2 linked regions of the Maricaulis maris genome follow. The protein of the gene in region 1 interacts with the protein of each later gene in a pairwise test. Links are inferred from orthologs where the notes say so. Each region holds a gene or a part of one and is shown in the gene's direction. Other genes may lie near its edges.

Region 1 (3,464 bases):
ACTGCGGACTCATCGTCGGAGTCTTCCGGATTCCGCCTGCCCTCGCTGCCGAATCCGCTGGCCAACAACCGTCCGGTTGAGGCCGAAGGCATCGGGGTGAACGGCTTCCTGTGGCGAGCGAGCCTCGACACGATCAGCTTCATGCCGCTGGCGGAAGTCGACCCGTTTGGTGGCGTGATCGTCACCGACTGGTACGCCAATCCGCAAATGGCGAACGAGCGCTTCAAACTGACGGTTTACATCCTCGATACGCGTCTGCGTGCCGATGCGCTGGCTGTCAGTGCCTTCCGTCAGGTCCGCAGTGAGACGGGCGAGTGGATCGATGCCGAAACGGGCGCTCAAACCGCCTACGACATTGAAAACGCGATCCTGACCCGCGCGCGGCAACTGCGCATTTCACAGCTGGAAAACTAGTCCGGCTGCCAAGCCTGATCGATTACCGGGGGCGCGGCGCGGCCGCGGGCCAGACATGACACGATACAATCCTCGCGAGGCCGAACCCAAGTGGCAGTCGGCCTGGGATGCCTGTGATGCATTCAAGGCCCAAGGGCCGATCGCATCGGGCGGCAAGCCGAAATACTATGTGCTCGAGATGTTTCCCTACCCGTCGGGTCGGATTCATGTCGGCCACTCCCGGAATTACACGATGGGTGACGTCGTGGCGCGCTACAAGCGCGCGCGCGGCTTCGACGTGCTTCACCCGATGGGCTGGGATGCCTTCGGTCTTCCGGCCGAGAATGCCGCCCGAGATCGCGGCGTGCATCCCGGCGCTTGGACCTACGACAATATTGACGCCATGCGGGGCCAGCTGCAGCGTCTGGGGCTGGCGCTCGACTGGAGCCGCGAGTTCGCAACCTGCGATCCCGCCTATTACCGCCATCAGCAGGCGATCTTCATCAAGTTGATGGAGCAGGGCCTGGTCTATCGCAAGACCGCCAAGGTCAATTGGGACCCGGTGGACCAGACCGTTCTGGCCAATGAACAAGTCATCGACGGTCGGGGCTGGCGCTCTGGCGCGCTCGTCGTCCAGCGTGAGCTGGACCAGTGGTTTTTCAAGATCACCGATTATGCAGACGAGCTCACCGACGCCCTCGACGAACTGGATCGCTGGCCGGACAAGGTCCGGACCATGCAATCCAACTGGATTGGCCGGTCACGCGGTGCAGAAGTCAGCTTTCCGCTGACCGACGCGGATCTGTCTGCCGAGTTCGGCGCGACGATCGACGTTTTCACAACGCGCCCGGACACGCTCTTCGGCGCCAGTTTCCTGGCGCTCGCGCCGGATCATCCGATAGTCAAAGCGCTCGCCGCTGATGATCCGGAGATCGACCGTTTCATGCGCGAATGCGCGCGCATGGGCACGACCGCGGAAGAAATCGAGAAGGCGCCGAAGCGGGGCGTCGACCTCGGCATCACGGTACGCCACCCCTTTGATGAAACTTGGGAATTGCCGGTCTGGTCGGCCAATTTCGTACTCTCCGGCTACGGCACTGGCGCCATTTTCGGGTCGCCAGCCGGCGATCAGCGCGATCTCGACTTCGCCCGCAAATACGGCCTGCCTGTCAATCCGGTGGTCCTGCCGCCGAACGCCGATGCCGCGAGCCATGTGATCACAGACGAGGCCTATACCGGCCCGGGTACGATCTATAATTCACGCTTCCTGGACGGTCTCTCGACAACGGACGCCATCGAGCGCGCCATCGCCGAGCTCGAGAGCCTGAAGCTGGGCAAGGGTGCAACCAGCTATCGCCTGCGCGACTGGCTGGTCTCTCGCCAGCGCTATTGGGGTTGCCCGATTCCGGTGGTTCACTGCGGTGATTGCGGTGTGGTGCCGGTCCCGCAGGACCAGCTTCCGGTCAAGTTGCCCGACGATGTCACCTTCGATCATCCGAGCAATCCGCTCGAGCGTCATCCGACCTGGAAGAACACGGACTGCCCGTCCTGTGGCAAGCCGGCACGGCGCGAAACCGATACGCTGGACACCTTCGTCTGCTCGTCCTGGTATTTCCTGCGCTTCACCTCGCCTTGGGCAGAGGACACACCCTTCCTGGCCAGCGACGCCGAGCACTGGATGCCGGTCGACCAGTATGTCGGCGGTATCGAGCACGCCATCCTGCACCTTCTTTATGCCCGCTTCTTCACGCGGGCCCTGAATGATGCCGGCCTGATGAACATGTCGTCCGGTGAGCCTTTCGCCGGCCTGTTCACCCAGGGCATGGTGACCCACGAGACCTACAAGTCCGCCGAAGGCAAATGGCTGTCTCCAGAGGAGGTCGACCAAGGCGAGAACGGGATGGTCGAGATTGCCACGGGCAAGCCGGTGACGGTGGGCTCGATCGAGAAAATGTCCAAGTCGAAGAAGAATGTGGTCGATCTGGACGCCTTTATCGAAAGCTATGGCGCTGATGCCGTCCGCTGGTTTGTCCTCTCGGATTCGCCGCCGGAACGCGACGTCGAATACACCGATAGTGGTGTTGAGGGTGTCTGGCGGTTTATCCAGCGCCTGTGGAGCACGATAAACTCCCTTCCGGAAGGTGCACCGGGACCGCTGACCGTCGCTGAAGACGCCACCGGCGAGGCACTCGACATCCGCCGCGCCGCCCACAAGGCCTTGCAGTCGGTCACCGAGTCGATCGAGGGCTTCCGCTTCAATTCCGCAGTGGCGCAGGTCCATGACCTGGTCAATGTGCTGCGCAAGTTCGAACCGGCAGACGCCGGCGGGATCGCGGCCAAGGCAGAGGCGCTGGGGATCCTGGTCCGGATCATCGCGCCTTTCGTCCCGCACCTGGCCGAAGAATGCTGGGCCCTGCTCGGCGGAGACGGTCTGGTCATTGATGCGGCCTGGCCCGAGGCAAACGCCGCGCTTCTTGTCGCCGACAGCGTCGTCCTGCCCGTTCAGGTCAATGGCAAGCGGCGGACTGAGATCGAGGCTCCCAAGGGCGCCGCCCAGGATGTCGTTGAAGCAATGGCAATGGCGGACGAAACCGTCCAGCGCGCGCTGGAAGGGCTTACTGTCCGCAAGGTTATCGTGGTACCTGATCGTATCGTGAATATCGTCGCAGGATAGAAACCATGGGTTCCAGCCGCCGCGCCCTCTTGATCATGATCGCCGCGTCGGCAGGTGTCGCCCTGTCAGGCTGTGGTTTCTCGCCGATGTATGGCGAATCCGGCGTCAGCGCGGCGCTGTCCGATATCCGAGTGGAGACCGGCCGGGAACAGGTCGACTTCCATCTCCAGGAAGCGCTGCTCGACCGGATGGGAGCGCGCCACGCCTCGGGTCCCTACATCTTGCGCACCGAGAGTGACACAACCCGCTCACCGCTCGGCGTTGGCGCTGACGCCGCGATCTCCCGCTATGCGATCGGCCTGACTGTTGATTATGGCCTCTTCCGCGACGGGGATGTCGATCCGGTCGTATCCGGAACAGTCCGCTCGGAAGCCTCCTACAATGTCCCGCTCTCGGT
Region 2 (3,218 bases), 840 kb from region 1 along the record:
CTCGTGCTGGTCTTCGACGAGGTTGACCAGGGCGTGGGCGGCGCGGTGGCCGATGCCGTCGGCCGCCGGCTGAAACGCCTGGCCTCACGTGGCCAGACGCTGGTCGTGACCCACTCGCCCCAGGTCGCCGCGCTGGCCGATCACCACTGGCAGATCGTCAAGACCGATGACGGCCAGGGCGGGGTTCGCACGACGCTGGTCAAGCTCGATGGCGAAGCGCGTCGCGAGGAGATTGCCCGCATGCTCTCCGGCGCTGACATTACTGATGCCGCGCGGGCCCAGGCCGATGCACTGATGGCCGTCGAGGCCTAGACTGTCGGCCTGAATTGATTCCGCAGGGCAGGACCGATGAGCGCACTCAAGGATGTTGACCAGCTGAGCGAGGCCGAGGCCAGCGCAGAGCATGCGCGCCTCGCCCGTGAGCTCGCCGGTCACGACAAGGCCTATTACCAGAATGATGCGCCGAAAATCTCGGACGCCACCTATGATGCGCTGCGCCGGAAGGTCGAAGCCATCGAGGCCCGTTTCCCCCACCTCGTCGATCTGTTCAGCCCGACCCAGCGCGTCGGTGCGGCTCCTTCCGGCAAGTTCGGCGAGATCCGCCACGCCGTGCCGATGCTGTCGCTCGGCAATGCTTTCAATGACGAGGATGTGGCGGACTTTGTCGGCCGCATCCGGCGGTTCCTTGGTTTGAGTGAGAACGAGATCGTCGCCGTCACCGCCGAGCCCAAGATTGACGGCCTGTCGGCCAGCCTGCGCTACGAGAATGGCCGCCTGGTCCATGGCGCGACGCGCGGTGACGGGCAGACCGGCGAGGATGTGACGCAAAATCTGCTGACCCTCGACGAAATCCCGCAGACCCTGCCGCCGGGCGATTGGTCGGACGTGGTTGAGGTGCGCGGCGAGGTCTACATGTCCCATGCCGATTTCGCCGCCCTCAACCAGCGCCAGGCCGAGGCGGGCAAGGATGCCTACAAGAACCCGCGCAATGCCGCCGCCGGGTCATTGCGCCAGATCGATCCGAAGATGACGGCACAGCGCCCGCTGCGCTTCTTTGCCTATGCCTGGGGCGAGGTCTCGGCGCCACTGTCTGACACGCAGATGGGGGCCGTCGAACGCCTCGGTGCCATGGGTTTCCCGATCAATCCGCTGATGGCGCGGTGCGACAGCGTTGAGGCGTTGCTCGATGTCTATCGCGATATCGAGGCGAGGCGGGCTGGACTCGGCTATGACATTGACGGGGTCGTTTACAAGGTCGACCGGCTGGACTGGCAGGAGCGGCTGGGCTTTGTCGCCCGTGCGCCGCGCTGGGCCATCGCCCACAAGTTTCCCGCCGAACAGGCAAGCACGGTCCTTGAAGCGATCGACATCCAGGTCGGCCGGACCGGTGCGCTGACCCCGGTGGCCCGCCTTACCCCGGTCACGGTTGGCGGGGTCGTCGTCACCAACGCAACGCTGCACAATCAGGACGAGATCGAGCGCAAGGATATCCGCGTCGGTGATACCGTGGTGATCCAGCGCGCCGGCGATGTCATCCCCCAGGTCGTCCGGGTGGTCGATGCAGATCGGCCGGATCGCGGTGCGCCGTTTGATTTCCCAACCGACTGCCCGGTCTGCGGCAGTCAGGCCCTGCGCGAACATGACGAGAAGACCGGCAAGCTGGATGCGGTCCGTCGCTGCACGGGCGGCCTGATCTGCGGTGCTCAGCTCAAGGAACGACTCAAGCATTTCGTCTCGCGCAAGGCCTTCGATATCGAAGGCCTGGGCACCAAGCAGATCGAGGCCTTCCACGAGGAAGGCCTGATCGACGAGCCGGCCGCTATCTTCACGCTGAAAGCCCGCAATGAGGCCGGCGAGATCACGCCGCCCCTGCAAGAGCGCGACGGGTTTGGCGAGACCTCGATCCGCAATCTCTTCACCTCGATCGAGGAGCGCCGGACGATCGCTCTGGCCCGCTTCCTCAACGCACTTGGCATTCGCCATGTCGGGGAGAACACGTCAGCGCTTTTCGCCCGCACCTATGGCAGCTGGACGGCCTTTCGTGCGGCCGCGGAGAATCTGGCCGACGATGCCGTGCGCGCTGAAATGCTGGGTATTGACGGGATCGGCAAGGCGGCCGTCGAGGCGCTCGACCAGTATTTCACCGAAGCCCATAATCGGGAGGTGCTGGATCATCTCGAGGCCCAGCTCACCATCGAGGATGCGGAAGCCGTCGCCAATGACAGCCCGGTCGCCGGCAAGACCGTGGTCTTCACCGGCGCGCTTGAACGGATGACCCGCGACGAAGCCAAGGCCAAGGCGCAATCGCTGGGCGCCAAGGTGGCTGGCTCGGTATCCGGCAAGACGGACTATCTGGTGGCAGGGCCGGGCGCGGGCTCGAAGGCCAAGAAGGCCGCGGAGCTTGGCGTCACCACGCTGACCGAGGATGAGTGGTTCGTGTTAATCGGCGAGTAGGCGTGGCGTCAGGCCTCGGATGGCCTGGCGAGCCCGGGCGTCTCAGCCCAAACGTCGTTGTCCTGACCCGCCGACTGCCAGGCTTGCAGAACCGTCTGCAGCGCTGCGATCATGGTCGGTTTGGGCAGGATGGCATCAAACAGCTCGGCAGGCAGGAGGCGGGCGCTGGCTTCCGCCTCGATTGCCGAGACGGCGACGATCCAGCTTCCGGTGCTGGCCGAATTGGTTCGTATCAGACGGGTCGCCGTGACCCCGTCCATCTCCGGCATCTGTATGTCCATGAAGATCAGGTCGAACGCCTGTTCGCCCGCGAGGCGCACCGCGTCCGCTCCGGAACTCGCCGTCTCGATGCTGACCTCGCCGCCAGCCAGCACCTGTTCCAGCAGGGCGCGCATCACGATGTGGTTGGTCGCGACATCATCAACCGACAGCACCCGGATCGGGCTGGACAGGTTCAGCGCCTGCGGACCGGGCCCGGCGGTCTCGGGCTCTGCCGCCAGCTGGCCGGGTTGCAGGGTCAGGGTGAGGGCAAATCGGCTGCCGCTGCCGGGCTGTGACGCGGCTTCAAGGTCGCCGCCCATCAACCGCGCCAGCCGGCGACTGATCGACAGGCCGAGACCGGTGCCGCCATAGCGGCGCGTGATCGAGGCGTCGGCCTGGTGGAAGGGCTCGAAGATCGTTTCCAGCTTGTCTGGCGAGATGCCGCTTCCGGTGTCGGTGACCGAGAGCGTGGTCAGCCAGCCATCGCTCGCCTCCGCGCGTGT

What was found.
Region 2: the proteins of leuS (region 1) and ligA interact in binary tests that used the Escherichia coli proteins (3 or more experiments, as listed by UniProt). The link is inferred for Maricaulis maris from one-to-one orthologs.

The regions. Positions count from the first base shown.
Region 1 is NZ_AP027270.1:3,013,337-3,016,800, forward strand. The notes cover bases 122-3,268. They hold leuS (leucine--tRNA ligase), read left to right. Parts: upstream 122-469; coding sequence 470-3,067; downstream 3,068-3,268. Other genes in these bases: AAA969_RS14395 (DUF3576 domain-containing protein), read left to right, coding at 122-414; lptE (LPS assembly lipoprotein LptE), read left to right, coding at 3,073-3,268. Outside these bases: more of AAA969_RS14395, read left to right, coding at 1-121; more of lptE, read left to right, coding at 3,269-3,464.
Region 2 is NZ_AP027270.1:2,176,766-2,179,983, reverse strand. The notes cover bases 1-2,901. They hold ligA (NAD-dependent DNA ligase LigA), read left to right. Parts: upstream 1-348; coding sequence 349-2,454; downstream 2,455-2,901. Other genes in these bases: AAA969_RS10355 (ATP-binding protein), read right to left, coding at 2,463-2,901; recN (DNA repair protein RecN), read left to right, coding at 1-312. In the rest of the region: more of AAA969_RS10355, read right to left, coding at 2,902-3,218. UniProt on the Escherichia coli protein: DNA ligase that catalyzes the formation of phosphodiester linkages between 5'-phosphoryl and 3'-hydroxyl groups in double-stranded DNA using NAD as a coenzyme and as the energy source for the reaction.